One region of the Mesorhizobium abyssinicae genome, then DNA from elsewhere that is predicted to be linked to it. Evidence: predicted binding sites of a transcription regulator. Region 1 holds the regulator's gene; each other region holds the start of a gene.
What was found. The regulator PhoB, encoded in region 1, activates phosphate uptake and scavenging genes when phosphate is short. The targets are predictions, from matches to a motif close to TGTCATNNANCTGTCAT.
Positions count from the first base shown of each region.

Region 2: a site for PhoB is predicted at 2,790-2,806, ahead of olsB (l-ornithine N(alpha)-acyltransferase). Genes of this name have one in related genera too.
Region 3: a site for PhoB is predicted at 4,945-4,961, ahead of PU724_RS22045 (esterase-like activity of phytase family protein). Genes of this name have one in related genera too.
Region 4: a site for PhoB is predicted at 3,301-3,317, ahead of PU724_RS21825 (BtaA family protein). Genes of this name have one in related genera too.

Region 1 covers NZ_JARAKC010000006.1:245,735-253,699, reverse strand. Annotated here, with positions in the region: gene pstA (phosphate ABC transporter permease PstA) at 1-597, shown strand, start outside; gene pstB (phosphate ABC transporter ATP-binding protein PstB) at 613-1,437, shown strand; gene phoU (phosphate signaling complex protein PhoU) at 1,461-2,171, shown strand; gene phoB (phosphate regulon transcriptional regulator PhoB) at 2,191-2,880, shown strand; gene PU724_RS16065 (ROK family protein) at 2,884-4,128, opposite strand; gene xylF (D-xylose ABC transporter substrate-binding protein) at 4,394-5,434, shown strand; gene PU724_RS16055 (sugar ABC transporter permease) at 5,595-6,914, shown strand; gene PU724_RS16050 (ATP-binding cassette domain-containing protein) at 6,943-7,740, shown strand.
Region 2 covers NZ_JARAKC010000001.1:792,772-800,736, reverse strand. Annotated here, with positions in the region: gene PU724_RS03715 (hypothetical protein) at 1-148, opposite strand, end outside; gene grpE (nucleotide exchange factor GrpE) at 376-1,011, shown strand; gene PU724_RS03705 (trimeric intracellular cation channel family protein) at 1,119-1,751, shown strand; gene olsB (l-ornithine N(alpha)-acyltransferase) at 1,851-2,738, opposite strand; gene PU724_RS03695 (PAS domain-containing hybrid sensor histidine kinase/response regulator) at 2,921-5,212, opposite strand; gene acuI (acrylyl-CoA reductase (NADPH)) at 5,302-6,291, opposite strand; gene lspA (signal peptidase II) at 6,345-6,827, opposite strand; gene PU724_RS03680 (TrmH family RNA methyltransferase) at 6,897-7,745, opposite strand; gene PU724_RS03675 (RsmD family RNA methyltransferase) at 7,746-7,965, opposite strand, start outside.
Region 3 covers NZ_JARAKC010000010.1:165,306-173,270, reverse strand. Annotated here, with positions in the region: gene PU724_RS22075 (ATP-binding cassette domain-containing protein) at 1-121, opposite strand, end outside; gene PU724_RS22070 (substrate-binding domain-containing protein) at 207-1,220, opposite strand; gene PU724_RS22065 (sugar phosphate isomerase/epimerase family protein) at 1,340-2,248, opposite strand; gene PU724_RS22060 (Gfo/Idh/MocA family protein) at 2,245-3,273, opposite strand; gene PU724_RS22055 (LacI family DNA-binding transcriptional regulator) at 3,470-4,495, shown strand; gene PU724_RS22050 (ferritin family protein) at 4,523-4,837, opposite strand; gene PU724_RS22045 (esterase-like activity of phytase family protein) at 5,050-6,516, shown strand; gene PU724_RS22040 (L,D-transpeptidase) at 6,571-7,362, opposite strand; gene PU724_RS22035 (MATE family efflux transporter) at 7,549-7,965, shown strand, end outside.
Region 4 covers NZ_JARAKC010000010.1:115,261-123,225, forward strand. Annotated here, with positions in the region: gene PU724_RS21815 (serine hydrolase domain-containing protein) at 1-1,344, shown strand, start outside; gene PU724_RS21820 (class I SAM-dependent methyltransferase) at 1,345-2,010, opposite strand; gene PU724_RS21825 (BtaA family protein) at 2,010-3,251, opposite strand; gene PU724_RS21830 (hydantoinase B/oxoprolinase family protein) at 3,561-7,172, opposite strand; gene PU724_RS21835 (hypothetical protein) at 7,362-7,562, shown strand; gene PU724_RS21840 (J domain-containing protein) at 7,708-7,965, shown strand, end outside.

The DNA.
Region 1 (7,965 bases):
GCCTCCATCTATCTGGAGGAATTCGCCAAGAAGAACCGCTTCACCGACCTGATCGAAGTCAACATCAACAATCTGGCGGCGGTGCCGTCGATCGTCTTCGGCCTGCTCGGCCTCGCCGTGTTCATCAACTTCCTCGGCATGCCGCGCTCGGCCGCCTTTGTCGGCGGACTGGTGCTGACGCTGATGACGCTGCCGACGATCATCATCGCCACCCGCGCGGCGCTTGCCGCAGTGCCGCCGTCGATCCGCTCGGCGGCGCTCGGTCTCGGCGCCTCCAAGATGCAGATGGTGTTCCAGCACATCCTGCCGCTTGCCGCCCCCGGCATCCTCACCGGCACCATCATCGGCCTGGCGCGCGCGCTCGGCGAGACCGCGCCGCTGCTCCTGATCGGCATGGTCGCCTTCGTTGCCGACTATCCGAAGACGCCATTCGATCCGGCGACAGCGCTGCCGGTGCAGATCTACATGTGGGCCAACGAGGCAGAGCGCGCCTTCGTCGAGCGCATGTCGGGCGCGATCATCATCCTGCTCGTCTTCCTCATGGCCATGAACATCACGGCGATCGTGCTCAGGCGCCGCTTCGAACGGCGCTGGTAAAAGAAGGCATCTGGTATGAACATCATGACCGAACAGTCTCTTGAAAACGCAGTGGGCGACAAAATGAACGCCAAGTCGAACGAAGTGATCAAGATGCGCGGCGACAAGGTCGGCGTGTTCTATGGCGAGAAGCAGGCGCTGTTCGACGTCAATCTCGACGTCCGCCTCAACCAGGTGACGGCGCTGATCGGTCCTTCGGGCTGCGGCAAGTCGACCTTCCTGCGCTGCCTCAACCGCATGAACGACACCATCGATTCGGCGCGGGTGACCGGCAAGATCACGCTGGACCAGGAGGACATCTACGACAAGAGCATCGACGTCGTCGAGCTCAGGGCCCGGGTCGGCATGGTGTTCCAGAAGCCGAACCCGTTCCCGAAGTCGATCTACGAGAATGTCGCCTACGGCCCGCGCATCCATGGGCTGGCCAAGCGCAAGGCCGACATGGACCAGATCGTCGAATCCAGCCTGAAGAAGGCGGCGATCTGGAACGAGGTGAAGGACCGCCTGCACGAGCCCGGCACCGGCCTGTCCGGCGGCCAGCAGCAGCGCCTGTGCATCGCCCGCGCCATCGCCGTCTCGCCGGAGGTGATCCTGATGGACGAGCCGTGTTCGGCGCTCGACCCGATCGCAACCGCCCGCGTCGAGGAGCTGATCGACGAGCTGCGCCAGAACTACACGATCGTCATCGTCACCCATTCGATGCAGCAGGCGGCGCGCGTGTCGCAGCGCACGGCGATGTTCCACCTCGGCTACCTGGTCGAGGAGGGCGCCACCGACAAGATGTTCACCAACCCCGACGACAAGCGCACCCAGGACTACATCACCGGCCGGTTCGGCTGATTTCCAAGCACGAGGACAGGATCATGGGTGAACATCATACGGTTGCGTCTTTCGACGAGGATCTCGGCGCCATCAGCAAGCTGATCTCCGACATGGGCGATCTCGCCCGCTCGATGGTCGCCGGCTCGACGCGCGCGCTGCTCAATTCAGACAACGCCCTGGCGCAGCGTGTGGTGTCCGACGACGCCATCATGGACGCACGCCAGCGCGAGCTCGACGACCGCGCCATCACGCTGATCGCCAAGCGGCAGCCGATGGCCAACGATCTGCGCGCCGTGGTCGGCTCGATCCGCATGGCGGGCGACCTCGAACGCATCGGCGACCTCGCCAAGAACATCGCCAAGCGCGTCGGCACCGTCGGTCTCAGCGTCACGCCGCGCGACCTTTCGCATTCGATCGACGGCATGGCGCAGCTGGTGCTGATTCAGGTGCAGGGGGTCATCGAGGAATATGCCGCCGCGGATGCCGCGGCGCTTGCCAAGCTCCGCAACGACGACGAGCGCATCGACGTCAAATACACCTCGGTGTTCCGCGAGCTTTTGACCTACATGATGGAAGATCCGCGCAACATCACCGCTTGCACGCATCTGTTGTTCTGCGCCAAGAATCTGGAGCGCATCGGCGACCATGTCACCAATATCGCCGAGAACGCCTACTACGTGCTGACCGGCCAGCAACTGCCCGCCAATCGTCCGAAGCTGGACGAGACGGCGATGTCGGCGCCGGCGGCCTGAGAAGAAGGGTGACGGGCCGATGATCGCGCCACGCATCATGGTGGTGGAGGACGAGGAGCCGCTGGGGGTGCTGCTCCGCTACAATCTTGAATCGGAAGGCTACCAGGTCGAGGTGGTGACACGCGGCGACGAGGCCGAAATCCGGCTGCAGGAAAACGTGCCCGACCTCCTGGTGCTCGACTGGATGGTGCCGGCGGTTTCCGGTATCGAGCTCTGCCGGCGTCTCAGGATGCGGCCGGAGACCGAGCGGCTGCCGATCATCATGCTGACGGCGCGCGGCGAGGAAAGCGACCGGGTGCGCGGCCTCTCCACCGGCGCCGACGACTATCTGGTCAAGCCGTTCTCGACGCCGGAGTTCATGGCGCGCGTCAAGGCGCTGCTGCGCCGCGCCAAGCCGGAAGTCCTGTCCAGCATGCTGAAGGTCGGCGACATCGTGCTCGACCGCGAATCGCATCGTGTCTATCGCAAGAAGAGCGAGATCCGGCTCGGTCCGACCGAGTTCCGCCTGCTCGAATTCATGATGCGCCATCCCGGCCGCGTGTTCTCGCGCAGCCAGCTGCTCGACAATGTCTGGGGCGAGACGATCTACATCGACGAGCGCACGGTCGACGTGCATGTCGGCCGCCTGCGCAAGGCGGTCAACAATGGCCGCATGCCTGACGTCATCCGCACCATCCGCGGGGCCGGATACGCGATCAGGGAAGATTGACGCTCAGGCCACGTTCTTCCCGGTGGCGCCGCCTTTCACCTGCACGCCCGGCGCGAAAATCTCCTGGTCGACGAAGGTCAGTGCGCGCATGGCGCAGCCTTCGCGGATGAGCGGCAATTCGTTCGGCTCGGTGTCGAAGGAGATCGACTTCGAATGCTGGCCGCCGGCGGTCTGGGCGATCGCCTCGCGCAGCGCCGGCTCGATCAGGTCGAAGGCGGCGGCGCTGACGCCGACCATGGCGACGGGAGCTGGATCGATCAGCGCGAACAGGCTGCCGAGGCCGTAGCCGAGCGCCTCGCCGGCCTTGCGGTAGGCCTGGCGCTCCGGGCCGTCGCCGGCGCGCGCCCTGGCGGCGAGCGAGCGCATGTCGGCGTCGCTGACATCGACCGGCTCGGCGTCCTCGCCCATCTGCTTGGCATTGCGCCAGATCGCATAGTTGCCGGCATAGGCCTCGACGCAGCCGCGCCGGCCGCAGCGGCAGAGCGCGCCGCCCGGCCGGTGGATCATGTGGCCGAATTCGCCGCCGGAGGAATGGGTGCCGGTGAACAGCTCTCCCTTCAGCACCAGCCCCATGCCGATGCCGTGCGAGAGCAGGATGGCAATGAAGTCGTCGCGGTACCGCTCGGGATCGCGCCACTGCAGCGCCACCGCCATCATGTTGCAGTCATTCTCCATGGTGGCCGGAACGCCGAATTCGGCTTCCAGAATGTCGGCGAAGGCGATGTCGGTCTGCGGCGTGATCGGTGACCACAACATGGCGCGGGCATGGGTGTCGGTGATGCCCTGGATGCCCATGGCGATGCGGGCGACGCCGCGGACGTCGAGGTCGGGATCCTCGAAACGGCGCCGGACGATGGCCACGCATTCGCCGATCAGCTCGTCGCGCGGCATGATCGCCGTGTCGAGGCGGCGCTGCTCCTCGGCAATGACCTGCCCGGCATAGTCGATGACGGCGACGGAAAGGAAGTTCAGCGACAGGACCACCGTCATCACCGCCGTGGCTTCCGGATTGAGGGCAAGCCCGACCTGCGGCCGGCCGCGCTTCAGCGAAACAGCCTCGTTTGGCTTGCTCTCGGTCAGGATGCCTTCCTGGATCAGGTCGGACGAGATCGCCGAGATGGTCGAATGGCTGAGGCCGGTGGTGGCGGCGATCTCGGTACGCGACGGCTGGCCGGCGCGGCGCACGGCCGAAATAACCATCGCCCGGTTGCGTCGGCGCAGATCGTCGTGGCGGATTCCAACCGACATGCTTTGCCTTCCTCCCGGTCGTCGCGGCCGTTTTTGATTTCGAAGGCCGTCGGCGACACCGTATGAATAGTGGCAGAAGCGGGCCAGCCTGTCATTTATTTATTCCGGAGCTCGAAAAAAATTCGCCGAGGCCTCGGAATCGCTCAGAATCGTTGTTGACAGCGCTCCGCCGTTGGATCATATTTTTTTCGAGGCTCGAAAAAAAGCCTCTATGCCGGCCTCAGGGCCAGTCTGGGTCGCGCCGCAATGGCGCAGGGAGGAAATCATGAAGAAATTCGCAACCGCCATGCTGGCGGGTGTCGCCTTGTCGTTGACGCTCGCGTCGGTCGCCGAGGCGAAGGACAAGGTGATCGGCGTTTCCTGGTCGAACTTCCAGGAAGAGCGCTGGAAGACCGATGAAGCGGCGATGAAGAAGGCCATCGAGGCGGCCGGCGACAAGTATATTTCGGCCGACGCGCAGTCCAATCCCGGCAAGCAGCTGACCGACGTCGAAAGCCTGATCTCGCAGGGCGCCAATGCCCTGATCGTGCTGGCGCAGGACGCTTCGGCCGTCGGGCCGGCGGTGCAGAAGGCGCTGGACGAAGGCATTCCGGTCGTCGGCTACGACCGGCTGATCGAGAACAAGGACGTCTTCTACCTGACCTTCGACAACAAGGAAGTCGGCCGCATGCAGGCCCGCGAAGTGTTCAAGGTCAAGCCGGAAGGCAATTATGTCTTCATCAAGGGCTCGGGCGCCGACCCGAACGCCGATTTCCTGTTCGCCGGCTCGATGGAAGTGCTGAAGGAAGCCATCGACGGCGGCAAGATCAAGAATGTCGGCGAGGCCTATACCGACGGCTGGCTGCCCGCCAACGCGCAGAAGAATATGGAGCAGTTCCTGACCGCCAACGACAACAAGGTCGATGCGGTGGTGGCGGCCAATGACGGCACCGCCGGCGGTGTCGTCGCCGCGCTGACGGCGCAGGGCCTCGCCGGGACCGTTCCGGTGTCGGGCCAGGACGGCGACCACGCCGCGCTGAACCGCATCGCGCTCGGCACCCAGACCGTGTCGGTGTGGAAGGACGCGCGCGAACTCGGCAAGAACGCCGCCGAGATCGCCTCGGCTCTCGCCGACGGCAAGAAGATGACCGACATTGCCGGCGTCAAGGACTTCACCACGCCGGGCGGCAACACCGTCAAGTCGCTGTTCCTGACGCCGGTCGCGATCACCAAGGACAACCTCAACGTCGTCATCGACGCGGGCTGGATCAAGAAGGACGAAGTCTGCGCCGGCGTTGCCGCGGGCGCCGTCGCCGCCTGCAACTGAGGCAGGCCTTCCAGTTTGAAGACCAGGCGCCGCGGCCCATGAGCCGCGGCGTCCATCAAGCTTCGTTTCGCAACGGGCTTCCGGCTTCAAGTGAGCCGGGAAAGCCAATAGAATCATGTTCCGGCAACCGCGCCAGACGGCAAACCGGTGGGAGGAAATCATGACCGATACGACCTCAAGCACGGTCGCCGCGGACCGGGCACGCGCAGCCGAACTCAGCGCCGCCGGCCGCTTCCTCAAGGCAACCGAACTCGACACGCGCATGCTCGGCATGGTCGGCGCGCTGCTGGTCATCTGGATCGGCATCCACGTCCTGTCGGGCGGGCTTTTCCTGACGCCGCGCAACCTGTGGAACCTGTCGGTGCAGACGTCCTCGGTAGCCATCATGGCGACCGGGATGGTGCTGGTCATCGTCATGCGCAATATCGATCTTTCCGTCGGCTCCGTCGAAGGCGTGGTCGGCATGATCATGGGCGTGGCGCAGGCCGAATTCCTGATCCGGGTCATCGGTCTCGAGCTCGGAAATCCATGGCTGTGGATCATCGCGCTCGCTGCCGGCGTGGTGCTTGGCCTGGCGATCGGCGCCTTCCAGGGCTTCATCATCGCCTATATGGAGGTGCCGGCTTTCATCGTCACGCTGGGCGGCCTGCTGGTCTGGCGCGGCATGGCCTGGATGATCACCAGCGGCCGCACGGTCGCGCCGCTCGACGCCACCTTCCAGTTGATGGGTGGCGGACCGCGCGGCTCGATCGGGGCCACGGCGAGCTGGGTCGTTGGCGTCGTCGCCTGCGCGGCGGTCGCCTTCGCGCTGCTCAACGGCCGCTCGCAGCGCAAGCGGTTCAATTTCCCGCTGCGTCCGGTATGGGCGGAAGTCTTCCTCGGCGTCGTCGCCTGCGCCGCCATCCTCGGCGCGGTCTCGGTCGCCAATTCCTATCCGTGGCCGGTCGGCATCGTGCGCCAGTACGCCCAGCAGAACGGCATCACCATTCCCGAAGGCGGTCTGTTCATCGCCCACGGCATCGCCATACCGGTGCTGATGGCGGTCGCGGTCGGCATCGTCATGACCTTCATCACCCGGCGAACCCGCTTCGGCCGCTATGTGTTCGCCATCGGCGGCAATCCGGAGGCGGCCTCGCTCGCCGGCATCAACACGCGCTGGGTGACGATGAAGGTGTTCATGATCATGGGCGTGCTGGCCTCGATCAGCGCCGCCATCTCGTCGGCGCGCCTCAACGCCGCGACCAACGCGCTGGGCACGCTGGACGAGCTCCTGGTCATCGCCGCCGCCGTCATCGGCGGCACGTCGCTCGCCGGCGGCTCGGGAACCGTGCTGGGGGCCATGCTCGGCGCGCTTCTGATGCAGTCGCTGCAGTCAGGCATGGTGCTGCTCGGCATCGACTCGCCGCTGCAGAGCATTGTCGTCGGCGCGGTTCTGGTCGTCGCCGTCTGGCTCGATACCGTCTACCGCAAGCGAGTCTGAGCAAGAACTTCAGGGAGGAGACGCGACCATGGAAAAGACAGCTCCCACCGGCACGCCGCTGATCGACATGCGCAACATCTCGATCGCCTTCGGCGGCATTCGCGCCGTCGACGATGCCTCGATCGATCTCTTTCCAGGCGAGGTGGTGGCGCTGCTCGGCCACAACGGCGCCGGCAAGTCGACGCTGATCAAGATCCTGTCCGGCGCCTACAAGCGCGACGCCGGCCAGATCTTCGTCAACGGCGAGGAGGCGCACATCTCCAATCCGCGCGACGCCAAGAAATACGGCATCGAGACGATCTACCAGACGCTGGCGCTCGCCGACAATGTCGACGCCGCCGCCAATCTCTTCCTCGGCCGCGAGCTGATGACCGGCTGGGGCACGCTCGACGATGTCGCCATGGAGGCCGAGGCGCGCAAGGTGATGGGCCGGCTCAATCCGCGCTTCCAGCGTTTCAAAGAGCCGGTGATCAAGCTCTCCGGCGGCCAGCGGCAGTCGGTGGCGATCGCGCGCGCCATCCTGTTCAACGCCCGCATCCTGATCATGGACGAGCCGACGGCCGCGCTCGGGCCGCAGGAGACGGCGCAGGTCGGCGAGCTGGTCAAGCAGCTCAAGGCCGAGGGCATCGGCATCTTCCTGATCAGCCACGACATCCACGACGTGTTCGAGCTTGCCGACCGGGTCTGCGTGATGAAGAACGGGCAGGTGGTCGGCACCGCGCGCACCAGCGACGTCACCCAGGACGAGGTGCTCGGCATGATCATCCTTGGCAAATGTCCGCCCGGCGCCATTCCCGGACCGGGGGCGCTGAAGATCGCCGCCTGAGGATTGGAAGCCGGCCAGAGCGGTTCAACGTTTCACGGAAACGCAGAACCGCTCTATCTCTTTGTTTTCACTCAATTCCGGACGGAAAACCGGTTCCCGCTTTTCCTGGAATTGCTCTAATGTCCGATACGTGATGTGCCAGGCGTCATGATGATTTGGCCGTGCCATTGTGTTGCCGCGGGGACTTGCTCATAAAGGTGCCCAACCGTTCAGGGGCCACTTCCT
Region 2 (7,965 bases), on a different contig from region 1:
CGAGCAGGTCGCGGAAATGCTCGGGCGTGTTCGTTTCCAGGCGGAATGACGGCAGCGTGCGCAGGAAGCGCTTCGTCGCTTCGCTGCCAAGCTGTCGTCTGATATCGGCGGCGAGTTCCGCGCGCCTTTCGCCTTTGTTGCCGCTCATTATCCCAAATCCTGTGTCGGCTTCGAAACTCCCTCAACCCGGCAATGGTTCCCTCGCCGTCGCTTTCTCGCAAGCGAAGCCGGCGATTAAGGTAAAATTTGATTTAATGTCGAACGTTCCCTGACGACGCCGCGAAACTGCGTTGGGTCGCTTGCCCCTTGATTTTTGGCCCTCAAACCTCGATATCGGGCGCAAATCCAAACCATTCGGAATGACGGGAAACGGCGATGAGCGACCAGGCAAAAGACGAACGCGCGCCCGAGGATATCGAGCCTGCCGAGGCCAGTGGCGAGCGTCCGGAGGGCAGCGTCGACGGCGACTATGAGGCGCTGGTGCGGCTGCTGAAGGAAAACGAGGAACTGAAGGACCGCGCGTTGCGCGTGGCGGCCGAGATGGAGAACCTGCGCCGCCGCACCGCGCGCGACGTGCATGACGCGCGCACTTATGCGGTCGCCAATTTCGCCCGCGACATGCTGTCGGTGTCCGACAATCTGCGCCGCGCGCTGGACGCCATTCCGGCCGAGGCAAAGGCCGGCGGAGATGCCGGCTTCAAGGCGCTGATCGAGGGCGTCGATCTCACCGAGCGCGCCATGCTTTCGGCGCTGGAACGGCATGGGGTGAAGAAGCTCGCGCCGGAGGGCGAGAAGTTCGATCCGAACTTCCATCAGGCGATGTTCGAGGTGCCCAATCCCGACGTTGCCGCCGGCACCGTCGTCCAGGTCGTGCAGCCGGGCTATTCGATCGGCGATCGCGTGCTGAGGCCGGCCATGGTCGGCGTCGCCAAGGGCGGCCCGAAGGCCGCGGCCACCGAGGCGCCGGTCGAGCCGGGCCCGGTGAACGAGCAGGCCGAGAAGGATGCGTAGTTAAGGGAGTAGGGCAGTAAAGGGAGTAGGGATAGCGGCGGGATTATTCACGCGGCTTGTGCTATCTAGAGGTCCCTATTCCCCTACTCCCTTACTGCCCTATTCCCATGAATCCCATCGAGCTTCTCGACTATGCCGGCGTCGCCGTCTTCGCAGCGACAGGGGCGCTTGCCGCTTCGCGCAAGCAACTCGACATCATCGGCTTTCTGTTCCTGGCCTGCGTCACCGGTATCGGCGGCGGCACGCTGCGCGACGTCATCCTCAACCTGCCGGTGTTCTGGGTCGGCAACCGCGACTATGTGCTGATCTGCGTGGTGGTCGCGGTGCTGGTCTTCTTCAGCGCCCATCTGGTCGAATCCCGCTACAAATTGCTGCTCTGGCTCGACGCTATCGGTCTCGCCGCCTTCTCGGTGATGGGCGCCGCCAAGGGCCTCGCCATCACCGGGTCCCCGGTCGTCGCCACCATCACGGGCGTGCTGACCGCAACCTTCGGCGGCATCCTGCGCGATCTGCTGGCCGGCGAGCCATCGGTGCTTCTGCGGCCCGAGATCTACGTCACGGCGGCGCTTGCGGGTGCGGCGCTTTTCACCGTCGGCGACCTTGCCGGACTGCCGCCATTGGCGGCGGGTCTCCTGGGTTTCGCCGCGGCATTCGCGGTGCGCGGCGGCGCGCTCAAATTCGGCTGGGCCTTCCCGGCCTACAAGAGCAGGCCCGGGCGGCGGCCGGAGGATATTCCGTGATGGAGGGATTAGGGAATAGTCAGTAGTCAGGGGAGCGTGAACGTGATGTCTTCCCCTACTGCCTACTGCCTACTGCCTACTGCCTACTGCCTACTCGCGTCAGGCCGCGAAGCGCTGGCCTTCCCCGCCATAATAGTTGACGTAGCGCGCGCCGATCTCCTTGACCGGCATGACGACGAAGACGTCGACGGTCGAGAATTCGTGATCGATGACGCAGCCGTCGCCGATGCGGGCGCCGACGCGCAGGTAACCCTTGACCAGCGGCGGCATGGAGGCGATGGCCGCCTTGGCGTTGACCGCTTCGATCGGCATCAGGTCCATGGAGCAGTAGCGGCCGGCAACCGCCTTGACGTCCCACGCCGAATTGGTGCGGCAGTGATGGGCGAGGTACGTCAGCGCCTCGGCATGCGCCGCCGGCACGATGCCGTGGAAGGAAGCGCAGCCGGTCATCACGCCGATGCCGTAGTGGTTGATATAGGCCCAGATGCCTTGCCACAGCGCCTCGATGGTGCGCTTGGAGCGGTATTCCTTAAGCACGCAGGAGCGGCCGAGCTCGAGAAAACGCTGGCCGGGATGACGGGCGATCAGATTGGTCAGCTCGAACTCGCCCTCGGAATAGAAGCCGCCAGCCGTCGCCGCGATCTCCTGCCGCAGCAGCCGGTAGGTGCCGACGATGCGGCGGTGCTCAGGGCCGGGAAGCGACGTGTCGAACACCAAAAGGTGATCGCAGAGCGGATCGAAGCGATCGGCGTCGCGCCGGTCCTGCGCCTGGAACAGGTCCTTCCTGGCGCCAAGCTCGTCATAGAACACCCGGTAGCGGACCTCCTGCGCGGCAGCGATCTCGGCTTCGTTGCGGGCAAGCCGGACTTCGAGATTGCCAATGCGGCCGAGAGGGGCGCCTGTTGCGACGGCATCAGCCGTCCGCGTGGCGAGCAGGGCGCCGCCAGCGTTCGGCCGAGTGTCACATTCCGGCATAACTGTATGCACGAGTGATTCTCCTTCGAGCCATCCCTCTTGGCACGGGGATACGGTGTAGGTGCAACAGGATTGTGACAGTACCGTGATACGGCGCGGCGGGCAATACTTCGTCGGCTGGCGAATGCCCTCAACCGGCTACCTTAACGAAGCAAAGCCAGGCGATCCAAGGGCGATTGCCGGGGCAAAAAAAGTCAGGCAGCGACCTGCGCCTCGACGGCGCTGACCAGAGCATCCGGATCGAGCGGCTTGGTAACGAAGCCGCTGGCGCCGTGCGCCAGCACCGTATGGCGGGTCTTTTCCTGGCTGTCCGCCGACAGCACCATGATCGGAACCGGCGGCACCGCCAGTGCCTCTTCGTGCCGGCGGATGGCGGCGATGGCATCCAGCCCGTCCATGACCGGCATGTGCAGGTCCATCAGCACAACATCGAAGCGATGCTTCAGGCCGGCATCGGTGACGGCCTCGACGGCGGCCTTGCCGTTGCCGACCACCTTGACGCGGTGGCCGGCCTTCAGAAGCGTGGCGCGGGCGAGCATGGCGTTGATGTCGTTGTCCTCTGCGATCAGCACCGACAGGCCGTGCTCGCCGCGACGCCCGCCGGCGCGCGCGGGCGGTGCGCCCTGCCTGTCCGTCTGCGGCAGCGCGACAGCGGGCGCATGGCTGGTCAAAAGCACGCGCAGCAGCGTCTCGCCGCGCACCGGCCGCGCCAGGAAGGTGGCGTAACCATTGGCGCGAAATTCGCCGAGCATGCCGCGGTCGGTCGGCGCGATCAGCGTGATCGCCTCGCAATCGGCAAAGCCGCCCTGGCGCAAGCGCTTGAGCAGGCGCCCGTCGCCGTTCTCCATCGCGGCGTCGACCAGAAGCGCATCGCAACCCGCCGCGAAAGGCGTTGCCTGGGCGAGCGTCGTCGCCAGTTCGACGGCGCCGCCATGGGCGCGGATGGTGCGCGCGATGGCGTCGGCCTCGACCGCGTTCTTCGACACGATCACGGCACGCCGGCCGGACAGTATGTCCTGCCGGTTTTGCGGCGGCTCGGTCGCCGCCACCGCCGGAAGCTCGAAGACGAATTCGGATCCCTCACCGAGCCGGCTCGACACGGAGATCGAGCCGCCCATGGCGGTCACCAGGCGCCTGGAGATGGCAAGGCCGAGGCCGGCGCCGCCATGCACCCGGGTCGACGTGCCGTCGGATTGCTCGAACTCCTCGAAGATGCGTTCCATGTCCTCTTCGCGCAGTCCCGGACCGGTGTCGGCGACGGTGAAGCAGATGCGGTCGGTGGTTTCGGTGCGCGCCCGCGCGACGCTGAGCAGCACGCCGCCGGTGTCGGTGAACTTGATGGCGTTGCCGATCAGGTTGAGCAGCACCTGGCGCACCCGGCCCGGATCGGCGGTGATCATCTGCGGAACGTCGGGCTCGACATGGCAACCAAGGCCTATGCTTTTTGTGAAGGCACGTGACGCCATCAGTTCGATGATGTTGTCGGCGATCTCGCGCACAGATGTCGGCTGCGGCTCGGGGTCGAAGCGGCCGGCCTCGATCTTGGAGTAGTCGAGCAGGTCCTCGATCAGGGCGAGCAGCGCGCTGGCCGAGGTCGAGACGGCGCCGACATAGGTGCGCTGCTCGGGCGACAGATCGGTGTCGACCAGGAGCTTGGCCATGCCCATGATGCCGTTCATCGGCGTGCGGATCTCATGGCTGACGGTGGCGAGGAAGCGCGACTTGGCCTGGCTGGCATATTCGGCGCGCTCGCGGGCGGTGATCAGCGAGGATTCGGCGCGCTTGCGGGCGGTGATGTCGCGCGCGATCGCCCGGTGCGAGACGGCGCCGTTGTCCTTGTCGCGCACCGACAGCTCGATCCAGGAAAACCAGCGTGGACCGCTCGGCGTGCGGATGGCGACGTCGGTGGAGCTCAGACACTCATGATCCGAGAAGGCGGCGTCGGGAACGATGCCGACATCGATGCCAAGCTCCGACAAGCTCTTGCCGGCGAGGTCGCGTTGATCGATGTCGACAAGGTCGGCGAAAACCTTGTTGGCGTAGACGATATGGCCGTCGCGATCGCGATGGACGACGAGGTCGCCGAGCGCGTCGATCAGCCCGCGAAACCGCTCCTCGCTTTCCTGCATCTCCCACATGCGGTCAGCGAGCGTCTCGATCTCGGCGCGGTTGCGGGCGGCGGTCTCGTCGAGCAGGGTCGCGGCGCGGCGTTCGTTGCGCTTGCTGCGCAGATGCATGCCGAGGCCGGCAAGGCCCGTCACCAGCAAACCGAGGGTGACGAAGATCGGCGCGCCGGTCAGGTGAGCCAGCCCGGCCAACACCGCGATTGCGACGACGGTCAGGAAAGGCAAGCCTTCGGGATTGGCCGGGGGGAGCACGGGCGCCAGCGGCGGCGGGGCGACAAGCTGCCGCTTCGGCGCGTCGGGGCCTGGCCCGCCCACGCCTTCGGCACTCTGCGCCGCCTTGATGCCGGATTCCGCGATCATGCGGAAAGCCTTGCCACAGAGAGATTATGGAAGGCTGCGGCGGATCGTTCGAATTTTAACAGTCGCGCCGTTTTTGCCCTATCCGCGGCTCACATATCGACCACGACGCGGCCCCTGATCCTGCCGTCGACGATGTCGCGCGCGGCGTCGATTATGCCGTCAAAACCGATGGTCCTGGACAGCGTCGCGAGTTTCCTGTGGTCGAGATCGGTGCCGATGCGACGCCACGCCTCGAGACGCACCGCCTTCGGCGCCATCACCGAATCGATGCCGAGCAGCGAGACGCCGCGCAGGATGAAGGGAGCGACGCTTGCCGGCAGGTCCATGCCGCCGGCAAGCCCGCAGGCGGCCACCGCTCCGCCATAGGCGGTCATCGACAGGACATTGGCGAGCGTGTGGCTGCCGACCGCATCGACGCCGCCGGCCCAGCGCTCCTTGGCGAGCGGCTTTGCCGGCTGCGTGAGCTCGTCGCGCGAGATCACCTCGGCGGCGCCGAGGTCGATCAGATAGGGGCTTTCGGCATTGCGGCCGGTCGAAGCGATGACATGGTAGCCGAGGCTGGAGAGGATCGAGACTGCGACCGAGCCGACGCCGCCGGCCGCACCGGTCACCACGACCGGGCCGCGATCCGGCACGATGCCATGCCGCTCGAGCGCCATGACGCTGAGCATGGCGGTGTAGCCGGCGGTGCCGACCGCCATCGCATCATGCGGGCTCATGCCCTCCGGCAGCGGCACCAGCCAGTCGCCGTTGACACGGGCGCGGCCGGCAAAGGCGCCGAAATGCGTCTCGCCGACGCCCCAGCCGTTGAGGATGACCTTGTCACCCTTGCGCCAGTCGGCATGCGAGGAGGAGATGACGGTGCCGGCGAAATCGATTCCCGGCACCAGCGGCCAGCGGCGGATGACCGGCGCCTTGCCGGTGATGGCCAGCCCATCCTTGTAGTTCACGGTCGTCGCCTCGACCGCGACGGTGACGTCGCCCTCCATCAGGTCGGCTTCGGTGAGGTCGGTGACGGCGACCGACTGCTTCTTGTCGGCGTCGCGCGAAACGAGGATGGCTTTGAAGGTATCGGACACGTTCTTCTCCCGGCTGTGCGGTGCTCGGACTGTGCGGCGACGGCCGCGCGAGGTCAATCTTGCGAGGTCTTGGGCTGGCGCCGCCAGCCGATCAATTCATCGAAGAGGACCAGCGCGGCGCCGACCGAGATGAAGGCATCGGCCAGGTTGAAGACGGCGAAGGACCAGACCGGCGTGTGGAACAAAATGTAGTCGATGACATGGCCGTAGGCGACGCGGTCGATGACATTGCCCACCGCGCCGCCGATGATCAGCGCGAAGCCGGTCCGGGCAACCGCGTGGCCCGCCGGCGTGCGGGTTGCGAGGTAGAGCACGAAGGCGACGACGAGAACGGCAATCACCACCAGGCCGGTATCGCCGAAGGACTGGAACATCGAGAAGGCGATGCCGGTGTTGTAAGTGCGGAACAGCGCCAGGAAGGGCAGGAGATCGACCTTCTCCTGGAAGGTGAGGCCGCTTTTCACCAGGTGCTTGATCCACTGGTCGAGCGCGATGGCGACGACGACCAGCAGGGCGTAGGGGGACCACGACTTCACGGTTTGATGCCCTCTTGTTTGACCATGACCCTGTCCGAATACCGGACGCCATTTCTTGGCATCATGGGTCTAGTCCGGGCCCAGCTTCAGCGCGGCGCGCCGGATCTCGAACAGCATGATGCCGGTGGCGACCGCCAGATTGAGTGAATCGGCGCGGCCGGCCTGCGGAATCCTGAGCAGACGGTCGCAGCTCTCGGCCAGGCTGTCGGGCAGGCCCTGCTGCTCGTTGCCCATCAAGAGCAGCACCGGCCCCCTGGTAAAATCGACCGAACGGTAATCGACCGCGCCCTTCAGATGGGTGCCGGCGACGAGGCCCGGAAAGCCCTTGCGCCAGGCCAGAAAAGCCTCCGGCGTCGCCCTGGCGACCGGCACGGCGAAGATCGAGCCCATGGTGGCGCGCACGGTCTCGACGGAAAAGGGATCGGTGGTCTCGCCGACCAGGATGACGCCCTTGGCGCCGACGGCATCGACGGTGCGGATGACGGTGCCGAGATTGCCGGGATCGCGCACCCGGTCGAGCGCCACCCAGACGTCGCCATCCGTGGCGCGAATGTCCCTCAGTGGCAGCACCTTCTGGGCAAAGACGCCGACCACCATTTGCGGGTTGTCGCGGCGGGTGATCGCCGCCAGCACCTTTTCCGAGACTTCGAGCACGGTGCCGCCGGCGGCGACGGTGCGCGCCGCGACCTTCTCCACAGCCGCATTGCCACGTCCGGCCTTGGCGAAAACCAGCGTGCGGATATGCCAGCCGAGATCGAGCGCGTCGATGACCAGCTTCAGGCCTTCGGCCATGAAGGCGTTCTGCTGGTCGCGGAACTTCTTCAGCGCCAGGGCCTTGATGTCCTTGACCAGCGGATTGGCGAGGCTGGTGACCTCCTTCACCTGGCCGACGGCGCGGGAGCTCTCATAAGCGTTCATTCAGGCCACCCAGCGCGAGAACAGCGAGGTCGACAGCGCGCGGCCGGCGGATTTCTCGCGGATGATCAGCTCGCCCGATTCGACCGTGCCGCCCATGCCGGCGAAGGTGTCGCGCATCAGGGCATGGATGGCGAAGAATGAAGCGCGGATCGAATAGGCGGTGAGCACAACGGCGAGCGGCTTCGGCGTCAGGATTGAGCGGCAGAGGTCGGTCAATCCG
Region 3 (7,965 bases), on a different contig from region 1:
CATTGTCGCCGATCAGGCCGACCACCTCGCCGCGGTCGACGCTGAGGTTGACGCCGCCAAGCGCATAGACCTGGCCATAGGACTTCTTGATGTCGCGCAGTTCGATGATGCGTTCGCCCATGCGATCCTCGCTCGGATTGTCTGTCTTGCCGGTCTCCTCGCCGGGGCCGCCGGCCGGGCGAAATCCCGGCCGACGGCTTGGGAGGTCAGCGCAGCGCCTGCTTGGCCAGCTCGGCGACGATCTCGTAATTCTGCGGCGTGACGAAGCCGGCGCCCGTGTCGACATTCATCGGCGCCAGGCCCAGCACAACCTGCTGGCAGAGGCTGAGGATCGGCAGATAGCCTTGCAGGAACGGCTGCTGGTCGGCCGTCAGCTGCACCCAGCCGCCCTTGAAGCCCTCGACGATCTGCGGGCTGGTGTCGAAGCCGAAATTGAAGATCTCGCCGGGCTTTCTTCCCGCCGCCTGCATGTAGGTGGCGACATTGCCCAGCATCTGGCCGCCGGGATAGCCGACCGCCTTGATATCAGGGTTGTTGAGCAGGGCCGCTGTGATCACCGGAATCGCCAGATTGGGGTCGGATGCCCATTCGCCGCTCGGCGGTGACGGCAGCTGGATGACACTGATGCCGGCCTCCTTGAGTACGGCCACCGTGCCGCGCTCTCGCGCGCCGCGGGCCTCGTTCTCGAACGGGCCGATCATGATCGCCTTGTCGCCGGACTTGAGCTTGCCGAGCTTGATGGCCTCGGCGCCGAGTGCACGGCCCTGCTGCTCCTGCTGGGCGCCGACATAGCCGCCGCCGAACGCTTCCACCACCTTCGGCACCGGAACGTTCTGGTACATCATCTTGATGCCGTCCTTGTGCGCCTGCTCGGCCAGCGGCATGATCGCGGCGTCGCCCGGATGGCCCATCATGGCGATGCCGTTGGGTTTCACGGCGACGGCCTCGCGTAACTGCTGCACCATCTTCTCGGAGTCCCACTGCGAGAAGATGTAGTCGACTTTGGGCCCGAGATCGGCGGCCGCCTGCTTGGCGCCATTGTAGACGATGGTGCCGAAGGCGTCGCCCTCTGCGCCGCCGACGAAGAAGCGGATGTGGACGTCCTTGCACCATTGGGCATCCAGCGCCTGCGCCGGCAAGGTGGAGATGGCGGCGGCAAGCGCCGTGGCTGCGGCCACGACGGTCGTGCGCAGAAGTGTCGTTCTAAACGCGATGCTCATGCACGTTCCTCCCTTTGTTTCCTCGCCAAGCGAGGGTTTTCGACATTCGCTTCGGCAGTGCGCCGCAAAACTGGCCGGCCGGCTCCTCCCGCCGGCCAATCCTCACATCAACTTTGGCCTCACATCGGATTTGGCAGGTAGCTGGCACCTCCCCTGCATTGCTTGAGATAATCCAGCGCCCGCACTTGCCCGGTGATCTCCAGGTCGTCGCGATAGACAGGGTCGTGCCAGCCCTCGATGTCGATGGCGCCCTTGTAGCCGGCCAGCCGCAATTCGCTGATCACCCGCGTCCAGTCGCTGTCGCCGAAGCCCGGCGTGCGCATCTGCACGAAGGGCAGCCGGCCGAACACGCCGTGCTCGCGGATGACGTCCCAGCGCACGGTGGCGTCCTTGCCGTGCACATGGAAGATGCGCGGCGCCCATTTGCGGATCTGCGGCATCGGGTCGATCAGGTAGACGAACTGATGGCACGGCTCCCATTCGAGGCCGAGATTGTCATCCGGCAATTCGTTGAACATCAGCTCCCAGGCATCCGGATTGTGGGCGATGTTCCAGTCGCCGCTGGCCCAGTTGCCATCCATCGCGCAATTCTCGAAGGCGATGCGCACGCCCTTGTCGGCGGCGCGCTTCGCCAGCGGCCCCCAGACCTCGCGGAAGCGCGGCAGGCTGTCGGTCAGCGGCTTGCCGCGAATACGGCCGGTGAAGCCGCTGACCGTGGAAGCGCCGAACAGATGCGCATGGTCGATCACCGTCTCCCAGGCCGCGAGCACGCCGCGATCGACCTCGCCGCTCTCCAGCGGATTGCCGAACACGCCGATCGACGAGACGGTGACGTCGGCATCGCCGATCGCCTCGCGGATCTGGCCGGCGAGCCGCGGCAGGTCCTTGCCGCCCAGCGTCTGCCAGAAGAAGGGCTGGATGCTCTCGAAGCCGAGCGGCAGGATCTGTTTGATGTAGGCGGCCGGGTCGTCGAGATTGGCCCTGACCATGGTGCCGATCCTGATGTCGAGGAGCGGGTTTGGCATCATTGCGCATCCCTGGCGATCGCCACGCGGCGTCCGGTCTCGGCGCTTTCGATCGCGCCGAAGACCATGGCCAGGCTGTTGATGTTGTCGGTGCCGCGCGTTTCCGGCTGGGTGCCGGTTTCGATCGCGTGCATGAAATCCCTGATGATGCCGAGATGGCCGTCGACGCGGTCGGATACGTCGAGTGGCGGCACCTCGATTGGCTGGATTTTGTCGAACAGACCGTCGCGGCCCGGAATGACAACCTCCGCCTTCAGCCCATCAAAGCCGTCCCAGAGCAGGCTGCCGCGCTCGGCGACGATGCGCCAGCTCCCTTCCCAGCTGGTCCGGAAGCCGTCGGCGCACCAGCTGCCCGCATAGGTGAAGACCTTGCCGCCGCCGAAATCGAAGACGGCGCTCGCCGACGATCCCTGCCGGTACCAGGAACTGGCCGGCTCCCACTCCTGGCAGTAGACGCTGGCCGGCTCGCCGGCGGCCATGTAGCGGGCGGCATCGAAGGTGTGGATCGCCATGTCGAGCAGCAGCACATGGGCCATCTCCTCGCGAAAGCCGCCGAAATGCGGCGCGACGAAGAAGTCGGCATGGATGCTGGTCGGCTTGCCGATGGCGCCCGAGTCGAGAAAGCGGCGGATGCGCCGGACATTGGCGACGTAGCGGCGGTTCTGCACGACGGCATGGACGCGCCCCGCCCGGCGCGCGGCCTCGATGATGGCGCGCGCATTTTCCGGACTGTCGGCGAGCGGCTTCTCGGTTAGCAGATGGCAATTGTGGTCAAAGGCCGAAAGCGCAACGTCACGGCGGGCGGCGGGAACGACGACGTCGAACACTGCGTCAGGCTTGGTCTCATCGAGGACGGCATCGAGGCTGGTGCCGATGACGGCCCCGGCAAGCCCGTATTCGCGCGCTCTCGCCTGCGCCCGCTCGGCGTCGAGATCGACAAGGCCGACAATCGTCAGCCCGTCGATCTGCCTCGCGGCATCGAGCCACTGCCTGCTCATCGCTCCGCAGCCGGCCAGGACGACCTTCATCCAGCGCTCCTCCTCCGCTCGACCCCTCCAGGCCGATCGTCACGGCATCCACGGCAGCACCGTAAACGTTTTTCCGTAAACGTTTACGAGAACACACCCGATAGCGTAGAATGTCAATCGGCTGTTTGCGAAAATCATCCCAAAGCCTTGGCCTGAGCGGCAGCCAGTGCTAGCCAAGGCAGGGGGAGAACCGTCCTTGGCGTCCAGCATCCACGACCTTGCGCGTCACCTGAACATTTCGATCGGCACCGTGTCGCGGGCGCTGAACGGCCGCGCCGATGTCAATGCCGACACACGCCAGCGCGTGCTGGAAGCCGCCAAGCAGCTCAACTACGCGCCCAACCAGTCCGGCCGCAGCCTCCGGCAAGGCGCCACCCACTCGATCGCCTTCATGCTGCAGCCGCATCCAGGCGACCAGCAATATGGCGAGCCCTTCTTCATCCCGTTCCTCACCGGCCTGCAGGGCAGGCTCGCCGAAAGCGGCCTCGACCTGATCGTGGTCATGGGCGCGCCGGGCGACTACCAACAGGAGCGCCTGCGCCGCGTCGTCGAGACCCGCCGCGCCGACGCCGTGGTGCTGGCCTGGACGCGGCGCGAGGACGAGCGCATCGACTATCTGACCGAGAGAGGCTTCCCCTTCGCCACGCTCGGCCGCAGCCGTTCCGGCGGCAAGTCTTACCCTTCCCTCGACCTCGATTTCGAGAAGGCCGGCAGCGACGCCGTCGACCGGCTGGTGGCGCGCGGCCACCGCCGCATCGCCGCGGTCCGCCCTGCCCTCAATCTCAATTTCGGCTACCTGTTCCTCGACGGCTACCGCAAGGCCCTGAAGCGGCACGGCATCGAGATCGATCCCGGCCTGATTGCCGACGGCTTCATCAACGAGGGCGGCGGCTACCAGGTAACGCCGCGCGTGATGCTCTCCAAGGACCGGCCGACGGCGATCATCTACAACAACGACGCTATGGCGCTCGGCGGCTGCAAGGCGCTGGCCGAGATGGGCATCAGACCCGGCCACGACATCGCCGTGACGGTCATCGTCGACACGCCGCTCTGCCGCTATTTCTCGCCGGCGCTGACCGCCTTCCGCCCGGCGCTGCAGCCCATGGGCCGGCGGTTGGCCGAGATGCTGCTCGCATCGCTCCCCGCCTTCGCCGGTCCGGAAGGCACGCGCATCATGCGCGAGGTCTGGCCGCTGGAACTGATCGCGCGAGAGAGCGACTGATAATCGCCGAGGGTAGCCGCACCGACCTCAGTCCACTTTCTCCTCGCCCTTCTCGCCAGCCTTTACGATGTCGCCGGTCGTGAACAGGATTTCCTTCAGCTCCGCCCGCCAGTCCTTCTTCTGACGCAGCAGGAATTCGAGATTCATGCCGAAATGCTTGAACTCCTCGCCTTGCGCATTTTTCATGATGGCGCGCGCCTGCGCGTCCTTTTCCACCGACATGCGCTGCTCGTACCAGCTGATCGCCTCCGCCTCCTCGATCAGCGAAGTGATCATGCGGGCAAATGTCCGCACCTTCTGCGTCAATTCCTCCGCCGGCTCGTGATACTGATCGAAACCCATCTGTCCTCCTGAGCCCATGGCTCGACCGACCATCGCAGGCGATGCCTGGGCTCGCCTGCAACGGTTGCGATTGGAAAATGGTTCCGGGGCACGCGCCGGCGCGGGCCTGTCACGCAGGTATCATGTTCGAGTCCTAGACCGCTTGGCGGAAGGTGCCGGCGGCATGTCGATGCGACATCCGCTCCGGCCTGCTCTGTCACAAGGGGATATCCATGAAACATCTCAACCCGACCGTCGCATTTGGCGCGGCACTTGCGCTGTTCACCGCCCTCACCCCGGCGCTCGCCGATGGCGTCGCCTATGTCAACAAGGGCCTGGTCGGCGTCGGCCGCATTCCTGCCAACCAGAAGGACAAGTTCGGCGAGACCTTCGGCTCGGGCTCTGGCATGGCGATCGACACCAAGGGCTGGTCGCGCGACGGCAACGCCTACAAGGGCTCGCTCTGGCTGCTGCCGGACCGCGGCTACAACGTCGTCGGCACCACCGACTACCGGGCGCGCCTCAACACCGTTTCGATCGAGCTTGCCCCGACCGTTCCGGGCGCCGCGCCCGAAGCCGGCCAGGAACAGTCGGGCGTCAAGGCGACGCTCGCCGACACCTTGCTGCTCACCGACGACAAGGGCGCTGACGCCACCGGCCTCGACCCGCTGAACGGCGTCCGCCCGGCCGCCGGCGACATGCCGATCCTGCCGCAGGCCGACAATGGCAAGCTGGCGCTGGATGACGAAGCCATCGTGCGCCTGCCCGACGCCAGCATGTTCATCTCCGACGAGTACGGCCCGAACATCTATCGCTTCTCGGCCGAGGGCCGCCTGATGTCGGCCACCCAGCCGCCGGCGGCCCTGGTGCCGATGCGCCACGGCAAGCCGAACTTCGCCTCCGACAATCCGGGCCCGGGCGCCGCCGAGCCCGATCCGAAGGATCCCGAGACCGGCCGCCAGAACAACCAGGGCCTCGAAGGCATGTCGCTGACGCCGGACGGCAAGTTCCTGATCGCCGTGCTGCAGTCGGCGCCGCGCCAGGATGGCGGCGATTCCGGCTCGACGCGCCAGAACACCAGGGCGCTGGTCTATGACGCATCCGACCTCGCCCATCTCAAGCTGGCGCATGAATATGTCGTGCCGTTGCCGGTGTTCAAGGACGCCAAGGACAAGACCAAGGTGGCGGCGCAGAGTGAGATCGTCGCGCTTTCCAGCAACCGCTTCCTGATGCTGACGCGCGACAGCGGCAATGGCCAGGGCGTGAAGGGCGAAGAGTCGCTCTATCGAAAGATCAACATCGTCGACCTGTCCGGCGCGACCGACATCGCCGGCGGCCCGTTCGACGCCGCCGACAAGCCGCTGGCGCCGAAGGGCGTGCTCGATGCGTCGGTTACCCCGGCCAAGGTCACGCCGTTCATCGACATCAACGACAAGGCCCAGCTTGGCCGCTTCGGTCTGCACAATGGCAAGCCGAACGACAAGGACAATCTCTCGGAGAAGTGGGAGGCGATGTCGCTGGTCAGCGTGCTCGATCCCAAGCTGCCCGACGACTATTTCCTGTTCGTCGCCAACGACAACGATTTCCTGACTCAGGACGGCTTCCAGGTCGGCGCGCCCTACAAGGCCGAGGACGGCGCCGATGTCGATACCATGTTCCTGGTCTATCAGGTGACGCTGCCGAACCTCGCCACGAACTAGCCGCGGACAGAAGGCGGACGCGGCGCGTCCGCCTTCTGGCCATTTGCCGACGATCTACTTCAAGATCTCCGCGTCCCTCGGCACGCCGGCATCGATCGGCTCGGCGGTCCTGTTCGACACGGCCGTGAGCTTGCCGGCGGGCGACAGGTTCGGGCGCACGAAGACCTGCGCGACGCCATTGACGCGGCCGTAGAGGTCGATGATGTCCTGGTTCATGAAGCGCACGCAGCCGGACGAAGCGTTCTTGCCGATGGAATCCCACTCCGGCGTGCCGTGCAGCCGGTACATCGTGTCCTTGCCGTCGCGGAAGAGATAGAGCGCGCGGGCGCCGAGCGGACTCTGCGGGCCGGGCGGCATGCCGTCCTTGTATTTCGCCAGTTCAGGCCGGCGCTGGATCATTTCCGGCGGCGGCGTCCAGACCGGCCACTTCTTACGCGCCTGAACCACGGCACTGCCGGTCCATCCGAAACCGGCCTTGCCGAGGCTGACGCCATAGCGGATGGCCTCGCCGCCGTCGCGCACCAGATAGAGGAAATGCTCGGAGGTATCGACGACGATTGTGCCGGGTTTTTCCCCGGTCGGATCCGGCACGATCTGGCGCACGAACTTCGGATCGAGCTTGTCCACCGGGATTGCCGGCAGCTGATAGCCCTCGTCGACGCGTGCCGCATACATGCTCTCGGCAGCGCCGAAAGCCGAATCGCTTGGCGGCGGCGGCGCTGCCGCCGGCGGCGCCACGTCGGTGGTGGTGCAGGCCGAAAGAGCCACGGAGGCAGCTCCCAGAGCGGACGCACCGAGAAACGCGCGCCGGTTCAGGCGCTCAAAAAACAGCGGACTATCGGACATCATCCCCCCGGCTATCGATAAGATCTAAGGAGTGCGGCCCCACGCACCCGGGATCAATAGCCCATTCCGCAAGCTTTGAGAACATGACTGGATCAAGGCGGAATTTTCGGGCGTCGCATCGACCTGTCCCCTCAAATCGGCGATCATCGCCGACCGCACCCAAAGACCAGCGCTGAGCAGCCCACCATGGACGACAAGACGCCTGCCCGCCGGCGCACCGGCGACCTCACCAGCGGCCCGATCCCGCGCACGCTGCTGCTGTTCGCCTTGCCGGTGCTCGGCTCCAACGTGCTGCAGTCGCTCAACGGCTCGATCAATGCGGTATGGGTCGGCCGCTTCCTCGGCGAGGCGGCGCTGACCGCGACCTCCAACGCCAATCTGGTGCTGTTCCTGATCCTCGGCACGGTGTTCGGCATCGGCATGGCCGCCACCATTCTGGTCGCGCAGTCGGTCGGCGCCCGCGACCTGCCGGAGGCGCGGCGCATCGTCGGCACCAGCGCCACCTTCTTCTTCCTCGTCTCGGTGGTGTTCGCCGTCTGCGGCTGGATCTGGGTCGACGCCATACTCAACACGCTGGGCACGCCGGCCGACGCGCTGCCGCTG
Region 4 (7,965 bases), on a different contig from region 1:
GGCCTGGTCGTGCTGGCGATAGTCGCGCTGGTCGCCTGGCTCTATGTCGCGCCGCCCGAATTGATCCGCGTCGGTTCCGGCTATTCGGCCAAGATCGTGTGCTCGAACGTCTTCATCGCCGGGCGCGACGCCAACGAGGTGCTCGCCGTCGACGTCCAGGCGCCGGGTCATCCGCTGCTCAGGCTGATGAAGGTGTCGGTCGACAAGGAACGCGGCATGGTGTCGGCAGGCCTGTTCGGCGTGCTCGGCAAAAGTGTCGCCGTCGCGCGCGACGGACTGGGCTGCGCCGCGGTCCCAGACGGCAACACCGGCAAGGCGAGGCAGACGGCGATCTACGCCGAGCCGGCCGCCACCAGGCAGGGTGCGCTGTGGCCGGAGGGTGAGCGGGTGGACGCCTCGCAGAATCCAGAAATCGCGAAGATCGTCGACGACGCGGCCATGGCCGGCGCCGGCATGCGCGCCGTGGTCGTGGTGAAGAACGGCCATATCGTCGCCGAGCGCTATGGCGAGGGCTTTTCGGCAAAGACGCCGCTGCTCGGCTGGTCGATGACCAAGACGGTCAATGCCGCGATCGTCGGCACGCTGGTCAAGGACGGCAAGATGGCGATCGACAACAAGGGCCTGTTCGCGCCGTGGAAGGCGGACGGCCGCGACGCCATCAGCCTTGCCGATTTGATGGCGATGTCGAGCGGGCTGGAGTTCAACGAGGATTACGGCGACGTCGCCGATGTGACGCGCATGCTCTATCTCGAACCCGACATGGCCGGTTTCGCCGAGGCCAAGCCGCTGACGGGCGAGGTGGGCAAGGTGTTTTCCTATTCGAGCGGCACGGCGGTGATGCTGTCGCGGCTGTGGCAGGACGCCGTCGGCGACAAGGCGAAGGCGCTAACCTGGCCGCGGAAGGCGCTGTTCGAGCCGATCGGCATGCACAGCGCCGTGCTCGAGACCGACGAGCAGGGCAGCTTTGTCGGCTCGTCCTATCTCTACGCCACGGCGCATGACTGGGCGCGCTTCGGCCAGTTCCTGCTGCAGGGCGGGGCCTGGAACGGCAATCAGCTCCTGCCCGCCGGCTTCGTCGACTGGATGCGGGAGCCGGCGGCGGCTTCGAAGGTCTACGGCAAGGGCCAGGTATGGATCGAAGGGCCGGGCGATGAGGAGAACCCCGGAGCCGGCGCTGCGGCCGGCCTGCCCAAGGACACTTACTGGATGGAAGGCCATGACGGGCAGACGGTCGCCATCATTCCGTCGGAGCAGTTGGTGGTGGTGCGGCTTGGCCTGACGCCGGCCAAGCTTGGCTATCGACCGCAGGCGATGCTGGGAGCGCTGGTCAAGGCGCTGCACTGACTACTTGGCTGCGCCGATCACCCCAAGCCAGGCGTAGCCGCGATAAAGCGTTCTGAAATGGAAGCTTGCGCCGGTTCGCCGAGATTCCGATTCCAGGACTTCGCGCAGCGTCTCACGCGGCGTGACGTGGAATTTCTTGAGCCAGCCGCGCAGCAGCGCCCGGAACCAGCGCGGCAGGCCCTCCTGCTGGCCGAAATCGACGACATGCAGCGAACCGCCAGGCGCCAGGGCGGCGAGCGCCTCGGAAACTGTCTTTTCCCAGCCGGGGATCATCGACAGTGAATAGGACACGAAGACGCGGTCGAAACGCGCGACACCAAAGAGTGCGCCGGCGTCGAAATTGGTGGCGTCGCCGCGCTTGAGCGTGACGCGGCCGGACAGGCCTTCACGGGCGATTGCGGCCTCGGCCGTCTCCAGCATTTCCGCCGAAATATCGAGGCCGAAGAAGCGCGCCTCGGGATAGCGGCGGGCGGCAAGGATGATGTTGCGGCCGGTGCCGCAACCGAGCTCGAGCACCGTGCCGCCTTGCGGCACGTCCAGCCCTGATATCAGCCGGTCGCGGCCAAGCAGGTAGTATTTGCGGGTGAGGTCATAGATGTGGCGCTGCCGGCGATAGACACCGTCCATCAGTTCGGCATGGCTGGCGGGCAGTTCGGTGGTGCTCATCAGCGCTTCACATAGAGGTGGAAACCGCCATAGATGGCCGAACGGTCGCGCGCGGAGAAGTCGCGCGAGGCCTCGGCCTCGTAGCTCCACTGGTCAAGCAGCGAGTTGGAGACGCGACCGGGCAGCAGGCTGGGCTCGGCCGCCGTACGGAAGATGACACGGGCGCCGGCCGATGCCGTGCGGGTGATCTCCGACCACAGCGCGTTGAGCTGGTCGTCGGTCATCCAGTCCTGCGCGTCGAGCAGGATGAAGCGGTCGACCGCGCCCGCATCCCTGCCGGCGAGAAACTCGATCAGGTTGGTGTGGTTGATGGCGACGCGGTCGATGTTGTCGCGGATCACCTTGTAATTGCGCTTCTCCAGATAGGCGGGGAGTGCTGCCTCGCCGGGCTCGGGATAGCGGCGGGCAAAGGCCTGCCAGGCGAAATAATTGGTGTTCAGCGGGAAATCGCAGGCGAGCTTTTCCAGCCTGGCCTTGAGCACGCTCGCCATCGTGCCGTCGCCCGAGGTGATCAGCGAATCGTACTGCGCCGGCGGAATGCCGAGACCGAACAGCGAAGCCTTGCGCGACGTCGCCCATTTCAGCAGCGGCTTTTCGAAAACCGGCGCCAGCTCCTCGTTGAAGAAGCGGCGCTGCTCGCCGATGTTGCAGGCCTGCATGATGCCCGCGGGGTCGACGCCAAAGAACTTGCCGACGCGATGTCCCATGGCGATGAACAGGCCGAGCAGGCCGGTCTGGTAGAAATTGCGGTCGAAGACCTCGATGCGCCGGCGGCCGCGCCAGTTACGGCGCTCCCAGTAGTGGCGGCTGACCGGATCGAGATGCGGGGCGATGAAGCGGTCGTAGGCTTCCGAATTGTGGCTGGTGTCGGTGGCGCCGAAGAAGCGGAACAGGTCGCCCTGCGAGGGCAGGCGGCGCACCGCCTCGAGCTTCATGCGGTTCAGCGCGATATGGGCGGCGTTGAGGTCGACGGCGTCGATCCGTTCGGGCGAGCGGGTGAGATAGGCGAGGATGTTGCAGCCGCCCGAGGCGATGGTGACGATGCGGTGGCCGGCGCCGAGCTGCATGGCCTCCATGTCGACATCGGGGTCTTCCCAGATCTGCGGATAGACGAGGCCGGAAAACAGGAAGGCGAAGAGCCGCTCGGAGATGCCGGCCTTCGACAGCGGGCGATTCTGGTAGACGGCTTTTCCAACTTCCTTGCCGCGACGAAAAACCAGATCTCCGGAAACGTCCGTCATGGCAAGGTGATTCCCCGTTTGCATTGGCGCAAGCGGGTAGCGCAGCGTTATGACAGGCCGGTGACAGACGGAGGCCTCGATAATTCTACTGCGGCGGTCATCTGACGCGACTTTCTGCGCTTATTACAGCGCCGCGCGTCCACAAGGACGCGCAAAGGACGCTGTCGCATCTTTGTTTGCGCATGATCCTTTCCGAAATCGATTTCGATTTCGGGGTCATGCGCGAAGCCCACGGACTTATGTCCGCTCCGCTCCGGTTCTCGAAAGCCACGCCACCTGAAATAGCCGCAGCGAATTCTCGAAACTTCCTTATGCCTTGCCGAACCCTCCAGGCGTCGGCGTGGTGACGATGACGGCCTCGCCGGCGTCGAGCACGGTCTGGTCACAGGCCTTCAGCACGTCGACAGCACCGCCGTTTCGACGGACCTTGGTCGAGCCCGCTTCGCCGTCGCCGCCGCCGTCCAGGCCTTGCGGCGGCCGGTTGCGGTGTGAGGACAGGATCGCGCATTCCATCTTTTCGAGGAAGCGGATGGTGCGCTTCGTGCCGTCGCCGGCATCCCACTTGCCCTTGCCGCCGGAGCCTTCGCGGATGTGGAAATCCTCGAGCAGCACGGGGAAGCGCAATTCCAGCACTTCCGGGTCGGTGAGGCGGGAGTTCGTCATATGGGTATGGACGCCGGAGGTGCCGGCAAAGCCGCGGCCGGAGTTCATCCGGCCGGCGGGCGAGCCGGAGCAGATCGTCTCGTAATACTGGTACTGCTTGTTGCCGAAGGTGAGGTTGTTCATCGTCCCTTGCGCATTGGCCATCGCGCCCATGGCGCCGAACAGCGCATTGGTCACATGCTGCGAGGTCTCGACATTGCCGGCGACGACGGCCGCCGGATAGGCGGGCTTCAGCATGCAGCCATCGGGGATGACGATGTTGATCGGCCTGAGGCACCCCGCATTCATCGGGATCATGTCCTCGACCATGACGCGGAAGGCATAGAGCACGGCGGCGCGCGCGACGGGTTCCGGCGCGTTGAAATTGTTCTTCTCGACCGGCGAGGTTCCGGTGAAGTCGACGATCGCCTCGCGCTTTTCCCGGTCGACCGAGATCCTGACCTTGATCACCTGACCGGTGTCGGTCGGATATTCATAGTCGGAGGTGTCGGGCAGCCGTTCCAGCACGCGACGCACGCTTTCGGCAGCGTTGTCCTGGACGTGGCCCATATAGGCCTCGACGACATCGAGACCGAAATGCGCGACCATCTTGCGCAATTCGGCCACGCCCTTCTCGTTGGCGGCGATCTGCGCCTTGAGGTCGGCGATGTTCTGGTGCGGATTGCGCGCCGGGTAGGGGTGGTCGGTGAGCAGCGTCTCCAGCTCCTTCTCGCGGAAGCGGCCGCGATCGACGATGCGGAAATTGTCGAACAGCACGCCTTCCTCGTCGACGGTGGTGGCCAAAGGCGTCATCGAGCCGGGCGCGGTGCCGCCGACATCGGCGTGGTGGCCGCGCGAGGCCGCCCAGAACAGGATCTCCTTGCGCGCGTCATCGAACACCGGCGTCACCACGGTGATGTCGGGCAGGTGCGTGCCGCCATTGTAGGGCGCATTCAGGGCGAAGACGTCGCCCGGATGGATGTCGCCGGAATTGAGGCGAATGATGGTCTCGACCGAGCGGTCCATGGAGCCGAGATGCACCGGCATGTGCGGCGCGTTGGCGACCAGCGCGCCATGGCGGTCGAACACGGCGCAGGAGAAATCCAGCCGCTCCTTGATGTTGACCGAATAGGCGGTGTTCTGCAGCGTCACGCCCATCTGCTCGGCGATCGACATGAAGAGGTTGTTGAAGACCTCCAGCATGACCGGATCGGCTTCGGTGCCGAGCGCCGCCTGGCGGCGTTTCTTCTCGGTCCGTCGCAACAGCACATGGTTCCTGGCGGTGATCTCGGCCCGCCAGCCCGGCTCCACGACGATCGTCTGGTTGGGCTCGATGATCAAAGCAGGGCCAGCGACCCAGTTTCCGGGGGCGAGCGCCTCGCGGTGAAAGATGCCCGCCTCTCGCCATTCGCCTTCGGTGAAGATTTTGCGAGTCCTGGAAGGACTTGCGGCCAGATCCTCTGTTGCCGATTCGGTTTCATCACGGCCACCCCCGCCGGTATCGGTGCCTTCGACGCCGACGGTCTCGACGATCATTGGCTTGTCGTCATAGACGAAGCCGAACTGCGCCTTGTGGGCAGCTTCGAAATCGCGTCTGGCCTGGAAGATCGAACCATCGGCGAAATTCACCGGCAGCGCTGTGTCGGTGCCGTCATAGCGGATCTGCAGCACCGGCCGGGAGGCGACGGCGCCCTCGGCGATGCCTTGTGCCGCGAGCTCGGCGATGACGGCTTTCCTCAAGGTCGCGATGAGCGCGTCGATCTCCGTCCTGGATTCATCGGCGAGCGGCTTGAGCAGCGCCTGCTGGCGCGAGGCAAAGACCGACGACAGGCCGATGCCATAGGCCGAAAGCAGGCCGGAGAAGGGATGGATCAGCACCGCTTCCATGCCGAGCGCATCGGCGACCAGGCAAGCATGCTGGCCGCCGGCGCCGCCAAAGCAGTTCAAGAGATATTCGGTGACGTCATAGCCGCGCTGCACCGAGATCTTCTTGATGGCGTTGGCCATGTTCTCGACGGCGATGGTGACGAAGCCTTCGGCGACAGCTTCCGGCGTGCGGCCATCGCCGATCTCGGCGGCAAGCGCGGTGAATTTATCGCGCACGGTGTCGACGTCGAGCGGCTGGTCCTGGCCGGGACCGAAGATCGCCGGGAAGAAATCGGGCTGCAGCTTGCCAAGCATGACATTGGCGTCGGTCACGGCGAGCGGGCCGCCGCGCCGGTAAGCGGCAGGGCCGGGATTGGCGCCTGCGGAATCCGGACCGGCGCGGAAGCGGCCAGCCTCATAATGCAGGATCGAGCCACCGCCGGCGGCTACGGTGTGGATGCGCATCATCGGCGCGCGGATACGCACGCCGGCGACCTCGGTGTCGAAGGCGCGCTCATACTCGCCGTCATAGTGGGCGACGTCGGTCGAGGTGCCGCCCATGTCGAAGCCGATGACTTTGCCGAAGCCGGCGAGCATCGCCGTCTCGACCATGCCGACGACGCCGCCGGCCGGGCCGGACAACAGCGCGTCCTTGCCCTGGAACATATCGGCGGCGGTGAGGCCGCCTGAGGACATCATGAACATCAGGCGGGGGCCGGCGCCCAATTCGCCTGCCACCCTTTGCACATAGCGCGACAGGATCGGCGACAGATAGGCATCGACCACGGTGGTATCGCCGCGGCCGACCAGCTTGATCAGCGGCGACACTTCGTGGCTGACCGAGACCTGGCCGAAGCCGAGCTTGCGACAGACTTTCGCGACGGCCTTCTCGTGGTCCGGATATTTCCAGGCATGCATGAAGACGATGGCGACCGCATCGATGCCGTCGGCCTTGGCCTGTTCGATGGCCGGGCGGCAGGCGGCAATGTCGAGCAGGCGTTCGACGCGGCCGTCGGCGCGCACGCGCTCGTCGATCTCGATGACGCGCTCATAAAGCTGCTCGGGCAGCATGATTTCCTTGGCGAAGATATCCGGACGCGCCTGATAGGCGATGCGAAGCGCGTCGCGAAAACCCTTGCTGATGAGCAGGAGCACACGGTCGCCCTTGCGCTCCAGCAGCGCATTGGTGGCGACAGTGGTGCCCATCTTGATGTCGCCGATCAGGCCTGACGGAATGGCGGCGCCGGATTTCAGCCCAAGCAGGTCGCGAATGCCCTGGATGGCGGCGTCTGCATAGGCTTCGGGATTTTCGGACAGCAGCTTGCGGGGGTGCAGCCCGCCTTGCGGGTCGCGGCCGATGACGTCGGTGAAAGTGCCGCCGCGGTCGATCCAGAAATCCCACTTTTCAGTCATCGCGGCTCCCGGCATTTTCCCTGCGCAATCTGGTGCTTGGCCTGTCCTGTTAGTGTGCAATGCTGCGGCCGGCAACCGCCCGGATGATGTTACATGCGGAAATGCAACGTTACGAAACTCCAGGCCGGCTGATGCATTTCCCCTTCGACTGCTCACCACAATGTGAGCGTCAGGTGAAGGAGAGATATCATGAACAAGCTCATTCTGGCGTCCCTTTCGGCGCTAGCGTTGCTTGGGGTTGCGGCGTGCAGCGACAGCGGCACCGACAACACCACCACCCAGAGCACCAATCCGCCGGCCGCCGAGGAACCGATGAAGCCGGCGGCTCCGGCCGCTCCTGACGCAACGAAGCCTGCCGAGCCGGCTCCGGCAACACCCCCTGCGCAGTAATCTGATGCGTTGACGAAGAAGGCCGGCTTCATGCCGGCCTTCTCTTTTCGAATCGGGCGCCTTGTTGGGCGCCGTCGTCAAATCGGTTGGGCCTGCGGCACTGTCTTCGCTTGATAGCGGCGCCCGGTTCGCACTAAGAAGCCTCATGTCGATTTGGGACCGCCTTGGCGACTTCATAGCTCGTGTCACGGCTTCAACGTCATCGGGTGTCGCCGATGTCGTCGAAGCCGTGCGGACGGTTTTCTCCGGAGATGCCGATCTGCGCCGCCGCGTCGCTTTTTCGGTGGCGATGATCGCGCTCTCGGCCAAGATGGCCAAGGCCGACGGCGTGGTCACCCAGGATGAGGTGCGCGCCTTCCAGGAAATATTCGAGGTGCCGCCGAAAGAGACGCGGAACGTGGCG